4 regions of the Parabacteroides sp. CAG:2 genome follow, and region 1 is predicted to be linked to each of the others. Evidence: riboswitches for the same ligand, from Rfam matches in the RefSeq annotation. Region 1 holds a riboswitch; each other region holds the start of a gene.
What was found. Region 1 has a riboswitch for cobalamin ahead of QVP94_RS00660 (porin family protein). Riboswitches for the same ligand answer to the same signal wherever they lie in the genome.
Positions count from the first base shown of each region.

Region 2: it holds a riboswitch for cobalamin, as region 1 does, so the genes downstream of both, QVP94_RS00010 (threonine/serine exporter family protein) here and QVP94_RS00660 (porin family protein) in region 1, are expected to answer to the same signal.
Region 3: it holds a riboswitch for cobalamin, as region 1 does, so the genes downstream of both, QVP94_RS00030 (TonB-dependent receptor) here and QVP94_RS00660 (porin family protein) in region 1, are expected to answer to the same signal.
Region 4: it holds a riboswitch for cobalamin, as region 1 does, so the genes downstream of both, QVP94_RS11960 (ABC transporter substrate-binding protein) here and QVP94_RS00660 (porin family protein) in region 1, are expected to answer to the same signal.

Region 1 is NZ_FR885254.1:2,071-7,657, forward strand. It holds gene priA (replication restart helicase PriA) at 1-2,404, opposite strand, end outside; gene QVP94_RS00660 (porin family protein) at 2,492-3,100, opposite strand; cobalamin riboswitch at 3,393-3,595, opposite strand; gene coaW (type II pantothenate kinase) at 3,615-4,469, opposite strand; gene scpA (methylmalonyl-CoA mutase) at 4,599-5,587, opposite strand, start outside.
Region 2 is NZ_FR885248.1:196-5,301, reverse strand. It holds gene QVP94_RS00020 (hypothetical protein) at 1-812, shown strand, start outside; gene QVP94_RS00015 (DUF5074 domain-containing protein) at 809-2,665, shown strand; cobalamin riboswitch at 2,677-2,875, shown strand; gene QVP94_RS00010 (threonine/serine exporter family protein) at 2,922-4,259, shown strand; cobalamin riboswitch at 4,375-4,570, shown strand; partial or broken gene QVP94_RS00005 (TonB-dependent receptor plug domain-containing protein) at 4,649-5,106, shown strand, end outside.
Region 3 is NZ_FR885248.1:5,557-11,143, forward strand. It holds gene QVP94_RS00020 (hypothetical protein) at 1-214, opposite strand, end outside; gene QVP94_RS00025 (YncE family protein) at 224-1,378, opposite strand; gene QVP94_RS00030 (TonB-dependent receptor) at 1,375-3,390, opposite strand; cobalamin riboswitch at 3,444-3,651, opposite strand; gene nrdG (anaerobic ribonucleoside-triphosphate reductase activating protein) at 3,692-4,192, opposite strand; gene QVP94_RS00040 (anaerobic ribonucleoside triphosphate reductase) at 4,212-5,587, opposite strand, start outside.
Region 4 is NZ_FR885305.1:136,384-141,970, forward strand. It holds gene QVP94_RS11950 (ABC transporter ATP-binding protein) at 1-264, opposite strand, end outside; gene QVP94_RS11955 (iron chelate uptake ABC transporter family permease subunit) at 266-1,303, opposite strand; gene QVP94_RS11960 (ABC transporter substrate-binding protein) at 1,313-2,476, opposite strand; cobalamin riboswitch at 2,540-2,738, opposite strand; gene QVP94_RS11965 (precorrin-2 C(20)-methyltransferase) at 2,805-3,509, shown strand; gene QVP94_RS11970 (hypothetical protein) at 3,558-4,070, opposite strand; gene QVP94_RS11975 (formate--tetrahydrofolate ligase) at 4,464-5,587, shown strand, end outside.

The DNA.
Region 1 (5,587 bases):
TCTCAGTATGAATACCCTCCAATATCTCACGAAGCGGAGCGATCCCGGCGGATATCTCGATCTTCAAGACGATCTTCTTGATATGAAGCGTCTGTACCCGGGTGATAGGCGGCGTAACCGGTCCCAACACCCGCTCACCTAAACGAGCACGAAGTTTCTCGGCGTATAAAGCAGACATTTCCTGCAAAGCCTCCTCATTCCGACTCCGAAGGATCAAGACGATCAAACGGTAGTAAGGCGGGTAACGGAACATACTACGCTCGCTCAATTGCAAGCTCACCATTTCCTTATAAGCAAAATGCTGCACCATACGGATCAAAGGATGCTCCGGCTGAGTAGTCTGCAAGATCACCGTACCCCGCTTATCCCGTCGTCCGGCACGTCCGCTAACCTGTACCATCAATTGATAAGCCCGCTCGTGCGCCCGGAAGTCAGGGAAATTCATCAGGCTATCGGCACTCAGGATTCCGACCACGCTGACATTCCCGAAATCCAATCCCTTCGACAACATCTGGGTACCAATCAAGATTTGTGTCTTCCCCTTCTCGAAATCCGAGATGATCCGCTCGTAAGCCGTGCGGGTACGGGCCGTATCGAAATCCAGCCGCTCCACCTTCGCCGCTGGGAATTGCCCAGCGATCTCCTCCTCTACCTTCTCCGTACCGAAGCCTTGCATCTTGAACTCCGTCCCCTTACACTCGGGACATACCTGCGGCAAGCGGTAGGTATAACCGCAATAATGGCAAACCAGCTGATTATGCGCCTTGTGGTAGGTAAGGCTAACGTCGCAATTCACGCAACGAGGCACCCACCCGCACCCTCGGCACTCGATCATCGGGGCGAATCCCCGGCGGTTCTGGAATAGGATCGCCTGCTCGCCCCGGGATAGGGCCTCCCGCACCTTCTCCACCAACAGAGGGGAGAAAAGGGTATCTTTCATGATCTTCTTGCGCTTTAGCTCCTTCACGTCCACCGTAATAATCTCCGGCATCAAGCAATCACCGTAGCGGGTAGATAACTCAACCAGACCGTATTTCCCCGCCGTAGCGTTGAAATAAGAATCGATGGAGGGGGTGGCCGAACCCAATAAGGTCTTACCGCCGTGCATACCCGCCAAGACGATGGCAGCGTTACGGGCATGGTAACGGGGTGCCGGGTCCTGCTGCTTATACGTATTCTCATGCTCCTCGTCCACGATAATCAAGCCCAAGTCCTTAAACGGAAGGAAGAGGGACGAACGGACCCCCAATACCAGCATAGGCTCGTCGTTATGCAATAGCTTATTCCAAACTTCCACCCGCTCGTTATCCGAGAACTTAGAGTGGTAGACCAATAGCTTATCCCCGAATAATTTCGCCAGCCGTTCCGTGATCTGGGTCGTGATAGCGATCTCCGGCAACATATATAAAACCTGCCGCCCCAGCCGCAAGACCTCATGGATCAAACGGACGTATATCTCGGTCTTACCACTGGAAGTCACGCCATGAAGCAGGCAGACCTCCTTCGTCTTGAAAGTCTCATGGATCTCTCCATAGGCTTTCTCTTGCGCCGGACTGAGCGGATTCGGCTCTTGCAAGCGGCAGACGGATACTTGCAAACGACCCACCTCTTTCTCGTAACTCTCCAAGATACCCCGTTTCAGCAGACCCTCCAATACCGCAGAGGTATAACCACTGCGTTCCAATAGCTCTTTCTTGGAAAGCTCCTTCGATAAAGCGGGATTCAAGGTATGGCTTAAATCCAAGAAGCTGACCAGCAGAAGCTCTTGCTTCTTCGCTCGTTTCAAATCCTCGAACACCGCCTGTAATTTCGTCTCATCCCGGTAAGCCTCGGCCAAACGGATAAACGCCTGTGTCTTGGGAACGAATCCTCGCTTTAGCTCCTCGCTCACCTCAACCGCCCCTTTCACCATCAAGGAAGAGACGATCGGGACAACATTTCGAAGACCGGTCTTCTTCTCCAACTCCGAGATCGTCAATTTCAAAACCCCGCTAAAAGCATCCAGTACCGCTTGCTCGTTCGGGCGCAAGGGGGCGGTGGCCTCGAAATCCTCATTATAAGTAACCGCCGTCTCGCTTTCCAACTTTAAGCCGGAAGGCAAGGCCGCCTTATACACGTCGCCCAGCTTACATATATAATAAGAAGATATCCATTTCCAGAAACGGAGTTGCGGACGGCGGAGCACCGGCGTGGCATCCAGCAAAGCGTAGATCTCCTTCGTCTCAAAATCGGATACCGGTTCCCGGTCGTGTACCTCCATGACGATGGCCGTATAATATCGTTTCTTCCCGAAATGCACGATCACCCGGCAACCGGGAGTCACGGCGCTTTTCAGATCTTCGGGTATCCGATAGGTATAGCTATTCTCCAAAGGAAGGGGAAGTATGACGTCCGCGTATTTCATTCAAACAGGTGTTTCATTACGAGCCCAAAAATAACAAAAAAGGCCGGACTTCTAAAGCCCAGCCTCTCTCATTTTATTTTCACCTATTTAGAACAAGATCGCTGCCGTGATAGACCATCCACGGTTCTTTCCGGCACCGTCGGAGAGGTTCACCTTCTCAATACTATAGTTATCAGTCAGTCCCAGACCATAATTGAAACCCACCTGCAAGTGACTGATCAGTTCCACGCCGGCACCGAAGTTAAGACCTGCGCTGAAATTCTTCGCCTTCACCTGATCCGCTACGGAACCCGGGATATCCCAAAACTTATCACCGCCTACACGGAAACCGATATACGGACCGGCTGCCAGATACGCCTTGACGATCGGTAAGCCGAATTTCCATTTCAAGTTGACCGGAACATCGATATAATCCGTCTTCATCGAAGTCTTCACCCCGCCAGCCGAGGTCGTTTCCAAACCCTTTTGCGAATACAACACTGCCGCATCGATCCCGACACCCACCAACGGTAAGGTCGTCTCGATCATCGGACCCACTTGGAAGCCGGTGACGTTATCCGCTTTCAACACGTCCGAGTTGAAATGAACAGACGATATATTCACACCTCCCTTGATACCGAATTTAAGCTGAGCGTTCGCCGGAAGCGCCATCAACGCTAGCAAGGCAACCATAACAAGTCCCACAATTTTCTTCATATTCATACTTCTTTTGTTAATTACTCGTTGCAAATAAACGCACTTTTCTAATAATAAACAAATATTCTCTATAGAGTGTTCACGGAATACCCCAGTCCTTTAAACGCAAAGAAAGCATGCATCTTACACACGGAGCTCATCCCGTCGGTCAGATTCATGCTTCTTTCCCTAATTATTATGGCAAAATAATTATCCGAAACCATGAGACGACTTGATAAGAAAACCTTGGATAAAGAATAGTAAAAACCGGATACGGTTCTTGCGTTCTCTTCCGGCCTTTCCTCGAAGCCGTCGAAAATATACACGCCTTGCAGGTCTTCTGACTTACTTCCGGTCTTAAGCGCCTTCCCATTCACTTGAATGAACAGTGGCAACAGTATTGCTCAACCCGTTTATGAAGCTTACAGCAGCGGGACTGTCCGGGATTCTCACCCGATTCCCTTTTAATCCCTATCCGGCGATTGCCGAAAGGGAACAAAGCATGTAGCAAAGATACATAAAGTTTTGATGTAGCCTAACACTTTCCACAAAAAATATCCTTATATTCCCGGTTCCTGATATAGCATAAAGCCGCCCCGATAGCCGTGCGATACTCGGCATACTCCGGTATCTTGAAATGGACATCGCACATCTCCTCCAGACGGGGGAAAATATCCGGGCATTGTGGCAAGCGAGTCAAGTTACCGATCAATACGATATTCTTGATATCGCCATTTAACGAGGCGAAAACAGCTCCTTGCCCGATGGTCTGCAAGACCATATGAACGATACCGAGAGCGATATCCTCAACCTTAGCGTTCGCGTCCGCTTTTCCGAAAATAGAGGCTGTCACGTCCAGCGGCAGGCCGGGTAGCGGATGTGGCGTAATATCCCGGATATGCAAGTCGATATCATTCAGGGAACCATGCTCAGCCAAAGACGCTATTTGGTGAAAGTCATGCGTTTTCAATAATAGCTTAGACAAGCCGAGGATGGTTCCGCCACCGATACCCAATCCCCCGATATGCTCGACCGTGGAGCCTTGTACCTTGACAAAAGAGGTACCCGTTCCCATGCTGACCACCAACAGGCTATCCAGTCCCGTATTATACTGCGCCCCTAGCCCATTTGCGAGGAACTCATCCGTCTTCGCGGTTGGTAAGCCATATAAAGGTTGATCGATATAGGCGCTACCTACACCCGTCAAGATCACTTTCTCTATATTCGAGAGCGAGATGTTATTATCATAAATATATTTACCGAAGGCCCCGAATAAAGAGGTTACCGGATCGGTAGCTTTCACGAACATCGGGTTCTTGATCTTCTTATCCTCCACGCCGACGATCTTGGTCGTGCTACCTCCCACATCTATACCTATAACGATTCCCATGATTCTTTCCCTTTTTAATTGAATAATCGCTACAAAAGTACATAAACCCGCATATAATACTAAAAAAGGCCGGACAAAATCAATTGTCCAGCCTCTCTTTATTTAAAAACCGTAAGGTCTAAACTCCATTTATTCGCCTAACAAGATCTCAAGGATCTGGCAAGCTGCCTTCGATACGGAAGTACCCGGGCCAAAGATAGCGGCAACGCCAGCCTTATACAAGAAATCATAGTCTTGAGCCGGGATTACACCTCCAGCAATAACGATGATGTCCTCACGACCTAGTTTCTTCAACTCCTCGATAACCTGCGGAACCAACGTCTTATGACCAGCGGCCAAAGAAGAAACGCCCATTACGTGAACGTCGTTCTCCACAGCTTGACGGGCAGCCTCGGCCGGAGTCTGGAACAACGGTCCCATATCTACGTCGAAACCACAGTCCGCATAACCAGTAGCGACAACCTTAGCGCCACGGTCGTGTCCGTCCTGACCCATCTTAGCGATCATGATACGAGGCTGACGGCCTTCTTTCTTAGCGAATTGCTCGCAAAGCTCGCAAGCTTTCTGGAAGTCTGCGTCTTTCTTAGTTTCTGATGAATACACGCCTGAAATAGTTCTAATGATTGCTTTATAACGACCTACAACCACCTCGCAAGCATCGGAGATCTCTCCCAATGACGCACGCAAGCCGGCAGCCTTAACAGCCAACTCTAATAAGTTGCCCTTCTTCGTCTTCACGCACTCCGTGATATCAGCCAAAGCTTTTTGAACAGCGGCTTCGTCACGGTTAGCACGCAACTCCTTCAAAGCGGCGATCTGCTCGTTACGTACGGCTGTATTATCGATCTCTAGGATATCGATCGGATCTTCCTTCGGCAAACGATATTTGTTAACACCAACGATGGTCTGAACACCTGAGTCGATACGAGCCTGTGTACGAGCGGCCGCTTCCTCGATACGCATCTTAGGAAGACCTGTCTCGATGGCTTTCGCCATACCACCCATGCTCTCGATCTCTTGGATCAACGCCCAACCTTTATGTACCAATTCATTCGTCAAAGACTCTACATAGTAAGAACCAGCCCACGGGTCGATTTCCTTACAGATCTTAGTCTCTT
Region 2 (5,106 bases), on a different contig from region 1:
TGATGATTTCCCTCGGAGGATACGGAGGATACGTTATCTTCGGCTTCGACCATACGGTCATCAACGTCAAAGGGAAGAAGGACTTTATGATCCTTGGGAACTCTTTCTATTCCGACCTGCCGGAATATCAAGAAAAAAAGGGAGGCAGCTGCGAGCCCGGTATTGTCATGGTCTCTTTCGACACGAACCAGAACGGCTTACCGGACGATGAATGGTACGAACTGGCCGGTAGTGAATACTATAAACCGGAAACCATCAAGAATTATCGCATTACTTATGATCGTCCGGATCCCAACAAGATCCCCGAGCCAGACATGGGCCAGCAATGGAGTGACGCTACTTATGTACCATGGAAAGATAATCAAGGCAATACCGGTTATATAGCGAAAAATATATATCATACGCAAAGTTATTATCCGATGTGGATTGAAGAGAATTCCTTGACTTTCTCCGGTACCCGGTTAAAGGATAACGCTACAGACGAGAGTGATACGGGTAAATACTACGTACTCTATTCGTATCCATGGGGATACGTGGATAACCATCCGAACGATTACAAGGATCTGAACAGCTTCGATATCGAATGGGCCGTGGATGCGGAAGGTAATAAGGTGGAATTACACGGCGTGGACTTTATCAAGGTATACACGGCGGTAAACCAATATTGCGGTTGGATCGGAGAGACCTCGACGGAGATTATCCGTGCGCAGGATTTACACATCGCCCCCCCTTCCATCATCGTACCCGATCCGGTAAGCGAACAAATGAAATTACAATATGATCAAGCAATCTTAAAAATAAAAGGCTTATGAAAAAGACGATTACCTTACTTCTCTGTACGTTCGCCACGAGCGGCCTAATGGCCCAAGGCAATACCTCATGGATCGCCGCCGGCATCGATCAGGCCCAAATGAGGGATGTACCGTCACAATCTTCCATCCTGCGTTCCACGGATATGGATTACAGTCAAGGTACATTTATCGTAAACGAGGATTGGTACGGCCATCAGAACAGTACCGTCAATTTCCTTACTCAAGATGGAGAATGGCACTATCGTGTCTTCCAGACCGAGAATCCGGGGCATGAGTTAGGATGTACCACGCAATTCGGTACGATCTATGGCGATAAGTTCTACCTAGTCTCTAAGCAAGAACGAGATCCCGGGGCAAAAATCACCGGAAGCCGGTTTGCCGTATGCGATGCCAAGACCATGAAGGTGATCAAAGAATTCAAGTATATCGCCCAAAACGCCGAGGGCAAATCCATAGCCGACGGCCGTTCCTATCTTCCGGTAGACGAGCACAAAGGCTATATAGGAACCAGCAACGGTATCTGGATCTACGATAGCGATAAGATGACGATCGGCAAACAAATAGAAGGTTCCGGAAATCCGAACGCCGATGGATACGGTGAGTTGTATTATGCCCAGATCGGTACCATGGTACGTGCCAACGACCTTGTCTTTGCCGTCCATCAACAATATGGTTTATTGATAATAGACCCGAAAACCGATAAAATTATCCGTACCATCGCCGCCCCGATCGAGAAAGAGACCGTAAAAGGGCAAGAGAAGGAGATTCAACGAGGTTTCGGCTCTATCGTTCAATCCAAGGATGGTACGCTCTGGATCAGCATGACCCAGAATACGGCCGGGGATGGTTCCGCCTTGGAATATATGCTAAACTTGAACCCCTATACCTTTAAGGTGGACACGGTAAAGATCCCGTTAAGCGAGACCATCGGTGTCGTTCCGAACTCTTGGTACGCATGGACCGCCGACGGTTTCTGCGCCAGTGCCAAGGAAAATAAAATCTATTGGAACGGACAGCCCAAAGAAGGAAGCTGGTTCACCGGCTACCAAATCTGCGGATATGATATCGACAAGAAGCAATTCTTCCAATTGATCGACCTTAGGAAACTGGACTGGGATTGGCGCTTGTACGGAACCGGATTTCGCCTTAACCCAAAAACCGACGAGCTATACACCTTCTTGTATCATGAATTCCAAGATCCTACGCACATGTTAGCTCGTATAAATAACAAAGGCGAAGTGGTACAAGAATATTCGATGATCGTAAACTATTGGTTCCCCGCTATCCCGGTTTTCCCGGATAACGCCGCACCGGTAATATCTTCCGATTTCCCTTCCTCTATCGTATTAACCGAGGAAAAGCCGGTCTATAAACTCGCTTTAGGCAATATGGTGACCGATGAGGACAATATGGATGCCGCCATCGTAAAATCAGTCTCATCCGTTACTCCCTCCAGCCCGATTAACGCGATCGTTCGTAATGACTCCTTAATTATCAGTACAACCTCAGATATCAAGGAATATCAGGAGGCTACAATAACCGTCCGCTTCAACTCGAACGGAAAGATCGTCACCAAGAACATGGTCGTAACAACCGAAGAAGCACCGACAAGCATAGAAGAGCTATCGCAGCCGACCTTGAAAATCTATCCGAACCCGGCGGTTAACTCGATACAAATCAATATCGATACCCCGGCGGAGATAGAGATCTATACATCTCGCGGAACAATGGTCCGGAAATCCACGATCAATCCCGGAGAATCCATCAACGTAAGCGATCTATCCCAAGGCCTCTATTTCATCCGTATCATAACCGGAGGGAAGACAGAGACCGTAAGGATGATTAAGAAATAAAAAAAATTCCTTACCTTTGTGCCCGAATTGGTTTCGTAATGCCTATTCGGGCATACGGATTAAAAGGGAATCCGGTGAGAATCCGGAACAGTCCCGCTGCTGTGAAACTCCTTTAACATTCTAATACTACTTTCGCCACTGGCTCAAGGTAGTCGGGAAGGCATTAGGATGGGAGCTAGTCAGAAGACCTGCCATTCATTTAAGATTCATATCCTCGTGGACTAGGATATAGAGTACAACATAAGAATTAAAAGAAATGATGACAGACAAGGAAGTATTGTTGTTACGGCGCAAATTGGATCTTTTGCTCCGTACGGGAAAATTGTTGATGGAAAGTGCCGCCGACACGAATCGTATCGAGCGAAACATGAAACGAGTTGCCGCCTTTATGGGTATCCCCGAGGAGAAACTGCATATCGATATCCGATGGACCATGATCATGGTGAACGTAAGCGATGAGCGAAATTCCTTCTCCAAATTCCAGAAATGCGAGAAGCACGGAATCAATATGACGGCAATCTCACAGGTAAGCAAGCTTTCATGGCGGGCGATCGAGCAAGATTATTCCTTGGATAAATATGAGGAAGAACTGGAGAAGATCGTTCACCAACCCCGGAATTATACCCCTTATATCGTAGCCATCGGAGCGGGATTCGCATGCGGAGGATTCTGTAAGCTATTTGGATGCGACTGGATGGCATTCCTATTCGCTTCCATTTGCGCTTTCGTCGGGTTTAGGGTACGGGCCCGCTGTGTCGAAGCTGGACTTAACGTATATATGAGTATCGCCGCGGCCGCTTTCGTATCCACCTGCTTGGCATATGCGTCCTCCTTCTCCGGGCTATCCGACACACCTTATCATCCATTATTAGCCTGCGCCTTGTTTATCGTGCCGGGCGTACCCTTGATCAACTTCGTGGATGATATGCTAGACAATCATTTGCTGGTCGGCATCACCCGAGCCTCCAATACGGTCATGATGGTAGCCGCCATGACCTTCGGCATCGCGTTCGCCATGCGGGTACTTGTCATGAATGATGTCGAGATAGATCATAAGTTCAGTGAATTGAGTATGGTTCCACATGATCCGTACTACATATACGCAATAGCGGCAGCAATTTCGGCCATGGGTTTCTCCATGATATTCAACATCCAGCGTCGGCTATTATGGGTAGTGGCCGTAGGAGGTATCATCGCCGTATGTACCCGTAACTTCGTAAACTTCGAGTTGGGATATGGTCCCGTAATCGGCTCGTTCATGGGAAGTTTCGTAGTCAGCGTGCTTGCCGTCAAAGCCGTCCATTGGTGCCACGTTCCCAATCATGTGCTGACCATCCCATCGGTTATCCCCATGATCCCGGGAGTCTTGATGTATCGTTCTTTATTAGCGTTCATTAATCTGCATGGAGTAATCGGTGAGGTCACAAACGCATTCTTCAACGGGATCAATTCCGCACTCATCATTCTTTGTATCTCACTCGGTGTAGCTGTCCCGAACATCTTCGCCCGTCGTTACATCGCCAAAGATCGCCAACGACATTTACAAGAGGAACTGGAAAAGCGCCGGGAAAGAGGGAAGTTCATTGAATGGTGAAAAAACTTTTCCATAAAGATTAGTCCGGGAAAAACTATCGCATAAGGATATGCCAAATTGTTTAACACGTTCAATATATTTAACATATTTCATTAAAAAAAGCCCTATCAATACTATACTTTTGTGACGTTTTGGTGATAGATGTTGCATTCCGCAAGTCTATAAAAGGGAATTTCGGTTAGATTCCGGAACAGAGCCCGCTACTGTAAAACCCATAAGGAGGAAAGTTTCTTCATGCCACTGTCTTTTTTAAAGATGGGAAGGTCGCTTTCCGGGTTAGTCAGGAAACCTGCCAGACAAAAATAAGGAATAGATTCTTCCGGGATTTTGGGGAATCATTGGATCGATTGCACTGGAGATGTAAACTGCGTAATTAATTTTTATACATTATGAGACATTTTTATTTGTTCCTGCTAATTGTTAGCGGGATTGTTTTGTCTGGCACCCGAATGATCGCTCAAAGCAGGCCATCGGTGGGAAGTATCAGAGTCGTATCCGGTACGATCGTAGATGAGGATAACAAGGCGATGGCGAACATTGTCATTTACATCAAGGGTACGGATATACGAGTTATTTCAGATACGGACGGGTATTTCTCCTTACCACTCAAGGACACGAAGGAGCACGTACTAATCACCAACAGTTACAACACCGTCTCGGCAATCCGAGATATTCCCGCGGGAGAAGGGAATTACGAGATGGATATCCAGTTATCTTACAAGCTACTAGGACTACCCGAGGTAGATATCGTCGGGGCGAAACCACAGAGTTATAACTCCGACATCGCTAATTCGGCTACCCGTATGGATATCCCCGTGATGGAAATACCCGGAACCGTAGGCGTAGC
Region 3 (5,587 bases), on a different contig from region 1:
AAGAACGTTCGGTAGATACGAGAGAGTCCGTCCCGTTCCGGTGCAGTGTCCACCGATACTCGTCGCCGGTAAAGGCTGGGCTGAGTAGATAGGTTTTCATGCGGGGCAGATAATAGACATCATCGATACCCAAGCTAACCATCTGTATCTTGTCTTGGGTACAGGATAGAAATGCTAGGAAACCTGAAATGAATAGATATAAAACTTGTCTCATAACGCTGTTCTATTTATAAAGGAAAACCATATGGGCGGGGATATCCCCGGTACGTACGCCCCATTTTCGTATTCCGTTCTTATCGTAGCAATAGAGGGTCCCGCTGGATACGTAGTTCTTGGCATCGGTGACGAAGATGTCTTTCGTATAGGGATGGACCATGATCCCGTATGGGATACGAATGTCTTTCTCGCTACCGTCGGTGATAAAGTTCGTGCTGATCACCTCTTTGGTACGGACATCTATGATTCCGTACGAGATGCTGTTACTCTGCGTGTTCACGTTCCATTCCGTACTGTAATAGAAAAGGGAATCTCCGCTGATGCAAAGGTTAGAGCAAGGGATATTCAGGGTATCGGTAACCACCATCTCGTTATATCCTTTTCGTTTTTCCAGTACATACAGGTTGGAATGTACCGTATCGTAATCTCCCCGGGAAGTTACCCATAATTTACCGTATTTGTCCGCACGGATACGATGCAGATTGATCCCTACCGGAATCTTTTGAACTTGCTTGAAACGGTTTAGCTCGATTACGGAAACCGTATTGTCGTACTCCGGGGCACGATATCCTCCAGAATTCGCTACGTAGATATATTCACCCAAAATCTCCAACTCATCCGGTTGGAAACCGACTATGACTTTGGCGTCTACTTTCAGGCTGGTCGTGTCTACCCTGTATACGGCTCCTTGCGGGGCGTTCGGGTCGATTTGCACCGGACCGACATAAGAGGTTACATAGGCGTTTCCCCGGTAAAAACGGATGTACCGGCAGTTGGGAATGTCTATTTGCGTGATCCGCTCGCAAGTCCGGGCATCCAGTATTTCTACTTTATGGGAACAATTGACTACGACATAAAGCTTGCTTCCGTAAATCTGGATATCGTTGCCGACATCGCCCAGCTCCTTGACTACGTTCGGGTTCCGTTCCGAGTAGAGGTTACGGATATAATAACCGTTCACGTAATCCAGATAATCCAGCGTACATTTATTGCTTCCCATATTCCCTTCGTTCACCAAATACATCCCTTGAGGATTCGCCTCGGGATGGATACCGTCGGAGACCAGCTCGTATTCCGAGGGAACTACGATCTCGATCTTGCGGCAGGATGAAAAAGCGCAACCGATCAGGATACCTATTATATATAATGTATATCTTTTCATATCTCGATGGTTAAAGACACTTTGTAATTTCGCTTCGGCATCGGATAATTCAGGATCACGTCGTAATCTTGGCTTAACAGGTTGTTTACCTCCACGGCGGCCTTGATAAGCCCGAAATTGAATTTCAAATCTTTCGACAAGGAGATATCGCTGGTATACCAAGGTTGCGTATAATTGTATTTGATATTTTCCTGCTGGTTATACCGCTCTCCCACATAGATGAAACTGTAGTTGAGGTTCCATCCCTTGAAGGACGCTTGCGCGATGGCGGAACCGCTGTGCCAAGGGATATAAGGGATTTGATCTCCGTAATAGGTATCCGAGGGATCCGTGAAGTCTTGGGCCTTTTGATAGGTGTATTGTATTCGTAGCGTGACGAATAAATCTTTTACCGGATTGACGGTCGTTTCCGTGCTGACATCTATGCCTTTGATTTCTACCTTACCTAAATTCAACATAGTCCAACGGAATTGCTGGCCTTTGGGATAAGCGATGATCTTGTCTTTCACCTTGTTGAAATAACCATCCGCCTGTATCTTGAAGCGATAGAAAAGATGGTTCTCCCATGTTTTCGTGTAAGCGAAGCCGGCATCATATTGGGTTACATATTCTGGGTTTAATTTGGAGTTTCCCATATCGGCGTAATATAAATCGTTGAAGGTAGGCATACGGAAGATTCGTTTATAGAAAGCGCGTACATTAAAGTCTTGTTTCTCGAACGGCTTGTAGGAGGCGAATACGGCGGGTGTAAGGATTTGCCGGGCTTCCGGTGTGGGGCCTTCTTTTACACGGTCGTTGATAAAGGTCGCCAGTCCGCTGGCCTGTAATTTTACTTTCCCTAACCGGAGCGCCGTGGCGACCGAAAGGAGGTTGGTGAAGCGTTCCGGGTAAACGAATCCGTACATATCGGCGTTCATCTTGTTCCATTGCAAGTCGTAAGAGGCGGATACATCCCAGTTTGAGAGGATGGAATAGACATTCGCGGAGGATAGGTAAATCTCTCGTTGCTTATACAGGTTATCTACATGAATCAGCTTGTCGTCGTTATTCACATAATGCGTACGGTAGAATGCATATTTCGCGTTCACCTGTGTCTTGAATTTGCTATTGATTTCTTTGATATAGGAGCCTTGCATGAAAGAGTTCGTATCCCATACCCGTTCACCACGTCTCCATACGTTGTTTACGATGGCTCCCGGGATTCCTCGTTCGGAATTGTAGTTGTAGAACTTAAGATTCCAAGTACCGTCGCTCATCTTGCCATAAAGTCCGGCCTCTAGGCGGGTGGCGTTGATATCCCCGTTTTCCCGGACGGCGGTCGTATCGTAAGCGATCTCTCCGGCAGGGTTGATACGGCGGTAACGGAATTTGTATTTACCGCTTCCGCTTAACCATTCGGCGCTGAAAGAGGTGGCTACGTTTTCAGATATCTTATATTCGAACAGCGCCGAGGGGTTGATAACGTCGAAAGAACCGACTTTCATCGTGGCACGGATATTCGTTGTTTTTCCATCTTCGAAACGAGGACGACGAGAACGCAGATAAAGCGTACCGGCCGCGCCGAAATCTTTCGCGGATTGGAAGATATCGCTCTTCTGGCCATTGTATAAAGAAATCTCCTCGATATTGTCCAAAGAATACATCCCGAGGTCTACTTGTCCGTTTTGTGCGTTGCTTAATTCGATGCCGTCGTAGAAAACACCCATGTGGTTCGTTCCCATACTTCGGATATTTACGGTCTTGATACCTCCTACGCCCCCATAGTCTTTCAATTGGACACCCGAGAAGTAGCGTAAAGCATCTGCTACCGTGTGACTGTTCAAATTTTGTAATTCTTTCCCCGATAGTTTTTGGGAAGGAATTACCTCTTTAAAGCTGAAACTCCGGGCCGTGACCGTAACTTCGTCCAAGTGCTGGATAGAGTCGAGTTTGCTTTGTCCATGGGACATACCTATCGCCAGCATCGATAATACGCAAGCAAGGTATCCCTTTCTAGCAAAGGATAACACCATTATTTAAAACCTGTTTAGAAAATGATTCGTACCAAGCCGCTCTGTCCTCGCGAGCGACTTCTCCCTAACTGGCAGGTCTTCTGACTGACTCCCATCCCGAAAGCCTTCCCGGCTATATTCTTATATACCAGTGGCGAAAGTGTTTCCGGAATGTTTGAAATAGAGCTTCACAGCAACGGGACTGTTCAGGAATTACACCTGATTCCCTTTTAATCCGTAACCCCGGTTGGGCGAAACGGAACCAATTCGGGACAAAGGTATGAAATCTTGTTAATATCCGGGCTATAATTGGAGAATTTCCTTAAATGAAAGGGTTGTACTTGTATTTCACGACTTCCTTTTTATTTAAAGACGCTTGTACGTCGATCAGCCGTTGGTTGCTGCTTCCCCGGAATAAAAGGCTCTCATCCCGAAGGGTTTGTTTGTAGCGGCCATCTACCAATACGTCGATATAGGACAACAAGGCGGCTTGTGCCGGATTCTTTATCAGGTCCTCGAATTTATATCCTGTGTAGCACCAGATCGTCTTTTGGCTTTTTTCCTTGATCGCTTTGGCTACCTCGGTGAAACCTTCCGGCTGGAACATAGGGTCTCCGCCGCTGAAGGTGACGTTGGCGAATTCGTCGGCCAATACTTTTTCCACGATCTCTTCCGCTTTTACTTTCTTCCCTTTATTGATATCCCATGATTCGGGGTTGTGGCAACCCGGGCATTTGTTCGGGCAACCCGCCGCATAGATGGCGGTCCGGAATCCCGGACCGTCTACGGTGGTATCTTCGATGATATCTATGATAGACAACATGGTAATTGAAAATTGAAAATTAGTTGTGGGTGACACGGTCGTTTAGCTCGGATAGCTTGGCGTTGTTCCAACGGTCGGTGGTTCCTACCAGATAGCCGGTGATGCGTTGAAGTTTGTCCAAGTGTTTGCTGCCGCATTTCGGGCAGGCTTCCAGATTAGGGGTGGAGTTCTCGTAGCCACAATCCAGACAACGGTTACGGTTATGGTTTACGGAACCGTATCCGATATTGTATTTATCCATCATGTCCACGACACGCATGATCGCTTCGGGGTTATGGGTAGCGTCGCCATCCATCTCTACGTAGAAGATATGGCCGCCACGAGTCAAATCATGATAAGGAGCTTCTACTTCTGCTTTATGACGGGCACTGCACTTATAATATACCGGAACGTGATTAGAGTTCGTATAATAATCCCGATCCGTGATGCCCGGAAGCGATCCGAACTTCTTACGATCTTTTCCCGTGAACTTGCCGGACAAGCCTTCAGCCGGAGTTGCCAGTACGCTATAATTGTGTTGGTATTGCTCCGAGAATTGGTTGGCACGATCCCGGATATACGTAACGATCCTTACGCCTAAGGCTTGCGAATCCTTATCTTCGCCATGATGCTTACCGGTAAGGGCCACCAAACATTCGGCCAGTCCGATAAAGCCGATGCCCAAGGTACCTTGGTTGATAACGGAGGCAATCGAATCGTTAGGCTTCAATTTTTCCGAGCCTAACCATAAGGAAGACATCAACAACGGGAATTGCTTCGCGTAAGCGGTTTTCTGGAACTCCATACGCTCATGCAACTGACGAGCCGTAAGTTCCAGCATATGATCCAGTTTAGCGAAAAATAGGGCGATACGCTCTTCCTTGTTCTCCACTTGCATGCACTCGATAGCCAATCGTACGATATTGATCGTCGAGAAGGAGATATTACCTCGTCCGATAGAAGTCTTTGGTCCGAAACGGTTCTCGAATACACGGGTACGGCATCCCATGGTCGCTACCTCGTGGATATAGCGCTGAGGGTCGTCCGCATTCCAATCCTCGCTTTGGTTGAAGGTCGCGTCGAGATTCAAGAAGTTCGGGAAGAAGCGACGGGCGGTGACCTTGCAGGCCAATTGGTAAAGATCGTAGTTACGGTCTTCCGGCAGATAGCTTACGCCTCGTTTCTTTTTCCATATCTGGATCGGGAAGATAGCGGTCTCGCCGTTACCTACGCCTCTGTAAGTGCTTTTTAATAACTCCCGGATGATGCAACGACCTTCCGCCGAGGTGTCGGTTCCATAATTGATGGAGCTGAATACCACTTGGTTGCCGCCACGGGAATGGATCGTGTTCATATTATGGATAAAAGCCTCCATCGATTGGTGTACACGGCTTACCGTGCGGTTGATGGCATGTT
Region 4 (5,587 bases), on a different contig from region 1:
CACGACACCGATCGTGGTGCTCAATTCCTTATCGGAATAAGTATCTATATCTTTTCCTAGGACCAATATTTCCCCATCTAATTTAGGTTGGAAAGCCGATAACGTGCGCAATAAAGTAGACTTCCCCACCCCGTTAGCACCCAGCAAACAGGTTAATTCACCACTATAGATCGTAGAGTGTATACCTTTAGCTACCAGCTTTGTACTACTCTTAGAATGGTAACCGATCGAAAGTCCGTTAATATGAATCGTATCTTGTTTCATCTTACTCGTTCAATTCATTCTTACGTTTTCTAAATAATACTGAGGCCACTACTGGAGCACCTACTAAAGCGGTTACCGAGTTGACAGGTAACGCTCCCTCGAACCCCGGCATACGGGCGATCAAATTACAGATCAACGCCAACGCCGCACCGGCGAATAAGACCGCAGGCATTAAAATCCGATGGTCGGAAGTTTGAAATATGGCCCGGCATAAATGCGGAACGGCTAGCCCCAAGAAGATAATAGGTCCGCAATAAGCAGTGACAATCGCCGTAAGGACCCCAGCCGAGGTGATAACCAACAAACGGGCCCGCTTGATATTAAGTCCCAAATTGCGTGCGTAGCTATCCCCAAGAAGCATCAAGTTCATGGTCTTGATAAGCAGGAACGAGAGAGGGATCAAGATTGTCATAAGAATCACGAACAACGTCATCTGATTACCGGAAACACGGGCGAAACTACCCAATCCCCAAATCACGTATGCACGGATATCCTCCTCGACGCTAAAGAATTTAAGTACACCGATCACGGCGTTTGCCACGTAACCGATCATCACACCGATAATCAACAACGTGACATTTCCTTTTACCTTTTGGGAAACATACACGATCAGCGCCATCACGGATAAGGAACCGATCACGGCCGCTATCGATAAGGCGATCTCCCCCATAAAACCAAGTTTACTCAAGGCAACGCCCCCTAAACTACCGCTTAACAACACCACGAAAGCGACACCCATGCTCGCTCCCGAACTGATACCTAAGACCGAAGGTCCGGCCAATGGATTACGGAAAACGGTTTGCATCTGTAAGCCGCTGATGGATAAGCCAGCTCCCGCTACCAACGCTGTCAATGCCTGTGGTAGTCGGGATTTCCAGATAATATTCTGCCATGTAATAGGCTCATTTCCTAAATTCCAGATAATATGCCAAACCGATTGAAGAGGAATAGAGACTGACCCCAACACCAAATTCAAAAAGATTAGAACAAAAATAGCCGTGACAATCGCCAGCATCCATAGGGTATTTGAATGTCTCATCAGTGTTCCTTATTTAAGTCGAGAATAATAGACCGACTCATGATCCGGTAATAAATCCGGATGAAAGATATGAAGCAAATCCGCTAGGACGATCTCCGGTTCTGTCGGCATACTCTCATAAAACGGCGTGTTCTTCATATTACAATAGATAATTCCTTTCTCCCGGAACGCACGGAAATCCTCATAACGAGGATCTTGCTCTTTCAATGCCTCATAGCTGAACGTTCCCGGGAAACTATTCACGATACGCCAATAATCAGCGTCGTCCGCTTGGTTATAGACCGTCTCGAAGTCTAATGTAACACCACCGGATCGCTCATCATCTTTCAAGAAATAATCAGCGCCGGCATCCTTGAAAAGTTGCGCTAAGAAGCTCTTTCCTCCTACGGCATACCAGTTTCCACCCCGTAACTCGCCACTAAAAACGATCGGACGTTTTTTAACCTTACCATCCGCCGTAAGTTCCTTTAATTCATTATACCTCTTCTCGATGGTGGCGAAACGCTCATTGCCATCTTTCTCTATCCCCAACAGCAAGCCTACGAACTTGATCCACTCGGCCTGTCCCAATGGCGTAGTCTCCTTATAACCCAAATGGGGAATCAAGGGAATACCCACGTCTTTCAGCGTCTCATAGCCTCCCCGCTTGAATGGCGATACAAGGATCAAATCAGGATTCATGCTCATGATAACCTCGTTATCGAAATTCCCCTCGATACCGATCTTAGCGGTTTTACCTTCTTTCAGGCGTTCGTTCATCTCTTTATTGAACAAATGCCGTGTACTGGTAATCCCAACGACCCTATCCAAGGCACCCAATTTAATAAAGTTCGATAATTGCAGGGAAGTCATACAGATAACGCTTCGGATAGGAAGCTCTATCACCGTATAATCAGCGGGAATCCCCGTGGGTTTCGCACCTCTTTTCACGAACGCATAATGAAACGTGGTGCTTTCCTCATTTTGAGGATCTTGGATATCAGCCAAGAGATATTGATCCGCATAGGTAAGCTTGAATCCTTGGGCGTATAAAGGCTTAACCTGCTCTTGCGAGAACGCAGATTGCTCTACGGAAGCCGTCTTCCCTATTTCTCCTTTTTCACGGATACCTGAAGTACATGATAAAGTCAATACCGATAAAAGCAAGCATCCACCCGCTATAAACTTATTCATAATCCTTGTTTAATTGACAGTTGATCATTGACAGTTACTCTCGTCCTGCTCCACGGGACAGCAACATTTATTTATGAACCGGCAGGTCTTCTGACTTACTTCCATTCAGGACGCCTTCCCGATTACAAAACCAGTGGCCAAGGTATTGTCCGAATGTTTAAAAGTTCACAGCAGCGTGGTCTGTCCGGGATTCTCACCCGGTTCCCTTTTAATCCGCCTCCCGGAAAAAGAGATAAGCGGAGCCTGTTACAGTGACAAAAGTAGTAAGAATATTTGTATACATCCACAATTTTAAGGACTTTTGCGTTTCAAATAAAAACAGATACACATGAATCATCCTATTCACTTCGTCTCATTAGGTCCCGGTGATCCGGAATTAATTACGCTGAAAGGGCTTAAAACATTACAAAAGGCTGATATTATCTATTGTCCTGCTACACAAGGCAAGCATGGAATCATATCTCGGGCGACGGATATATTGAAAGCTATTGAGGTAGACGAATCCTTGATCCATCCGTTTATTTTGCCAATGAGTAAGGAACGGACAGATGCGTTAAACGCTTATAACGAATTGTTTCTGGATGCCCAAGCTGAATATTTGAAAGGGAAACAAATCGTGATCGTCGCCGAGGGAGACGCTGGTTTTTATTCATCTATACAATATGTATACGATAAATTCGAGGAAACAGGAATCCCGGTAGATCGAATCGCAGGAATTCCGGCATTTATAGCGGCAGGTGCCTTGGCCGGGATACATATCGTAAAACAAGAGGAGCAAATTAACGTAATCCCCGGGACTGCGTCGTTCGATGAACTTTCGGCAAAAATAGAAAATGGAATGATCATCGTCATCATGAAATTACCGGGTTGCCAAGAGGCTATTCATACTTGTATCCGGCAGTATGCGGATAAGGCGGTTTTTCATTATTTCGAGAATGTAGGAACAAGAAAAGAATATTATACTACTGATATCGCCACTATACATTCCAAGGATTTCCCCTATTTCTCCCTACTGATTATCCAACCTCGCTAAAAGAAGAAGGCTGCCCGGAGAGTAACCAAACCCGGACAGCCCATCTTATTACGCTACATGCAATATATGCTTAAGCTGATCGATATGGAAACGAAGTGTATCCATATAAGGTTTCACTGAATTATGGTACATGACCGCTTTTGCGTGCATATCTTCCAACTCGCTTACTTTACGGTTCGCCTCACGCATTTTACAAGCGTTGTAGCGAATACCCGATACATGTCCTTTGATATCCTCGATCGCTTGGTTTCCCCGGTTGAAGATAGACTCTGCTTCTTCCGGAGCGTATACCGTATAGGCTTGGGCAACGTCATCCAGTAACGCCTGTTGATAAGAGCCGGCTATCGGGAGCAATTGATGGATCGCATGATGACATAAAGAATGAACCTCGTTTTGAAGCTTCTTCAATTCTACTTCCCACTTTGATTCACATACTTCATCCAATTGTTTGACTTCCGCTACGACACGACCGCTAAACAATTCCACTACCATCTTTTCCCATGCTTCTGCTACCCACGATTTAGTAGCAAATGTAACCTGACTAAATCTTACTGTTGACATAACCTTAAATTTACATATTATATTGCTAATGTTATTAGTCTCTTATCTGTTTCAATTTATCACACTCAAACCATTTTAGGTTTCTTTTTATCGTTGTGACATCACAAAATTAATCAAATTATTACAGATGAATAATTTTAAAGACTATTTTATAATTCTTTAAAAGTACAACAAGCAAAACGTATGATTTTTGCAAAGCTCACTTTACAAAAAGTTTAATTTCAAGCCTGACAGCTATCACAAAAAGCAAGATCCTCGCCATCTTCGCACAAAAATATCAAAATAACACAATCTTATTATTCCATAAAGGGGGAAAACCTTGTTCCGTATCATTTTGTTATTATAATAAATTAGATTTACTTTGTTCAAACTATATAAACTTACATAAAGCACATGAAATCGGACATTGAGATAGCAAGAGAAACAGACTTGCGTAAAATTAAGGAAGTTGCGACAACGTTAGGTATCCCTCGTGAGGAAGTACAAAATTATGGCAGGTATATTGCCAAGGTTCCTATCCATTTGATCGATAAAAAGCAAATGGACCAGCATAATTTAATTTTAGTGACCGCTATCACTCCCACTAAAGCGGGAATCGGAAAGACTACGGTTTCGATCGGTCTGGCTTTAGGGCTGAATAAAATAGGGAAGAAAGCGGTGGTCGCTTTACGTGAGCCGTCTCTTGGCCCGTGTTTCGGCATGAAAGGTGGTGCTGCCGGAGGTGGATATGCCCAAGTGCTTCCCATGGAAAACATCAACTTGCATTTTACAGGGGATTTTCATGCGGTTACTTCCGCCCACAATATGATTACCGCTTTATTGGATAACTATATTTATCAGACCCGCAACACCTGCGAGGGATTGAAGGAGATCAAATGGAAACGGGTTCTTGACGTAAACGACCGTAGCTTACGTAACATCGTATCGGGTCTAGGCGGCTCGGCGAACGGTGTCCCTACCGAGACCGGATTTGACATCACTCCCGCTTCAGAGATCATGGCGATCCTTTGCTTGGCTACGGATATAGAGGATTTGAAACGACGTGTCGGAAATATTTTATTGGGTTATACAAACGAAGATAAGCCTTTCACGGTAAATGATCTTGGCATAGCCGGAGCTATTACCGTATTGCTAAAAGACGCATTACTGCCGAACCTTGTACAAACAACGGAGAATACTCCCGCATTTGTACATGGAGGTCCTTTCGCTAATATCGCCCATGGATGTAATTCCATATCGGCCACCCAAATGGCTCTTACTTATGGAGATTATGTGATTACGGAGGCTGGTTTCGGCGCTGATCTGGGCGCGGAGAAATTCTTTAATATCAAATGTAGAAAAGCGGGGCTTTCACCGAAACTGACAGTCATCGTAGCGACTGCCCAGAGCTTGAAACTTCATGGTGGCGTTCCGGAGAAAGAAATCAAGGAACCGAATATCGAAGGATTAAAGAACGGATTCGCTAACTTAGATAAACACATTGAGAATATGAAGAGCTTCGGCCAGCAAGTAATCGT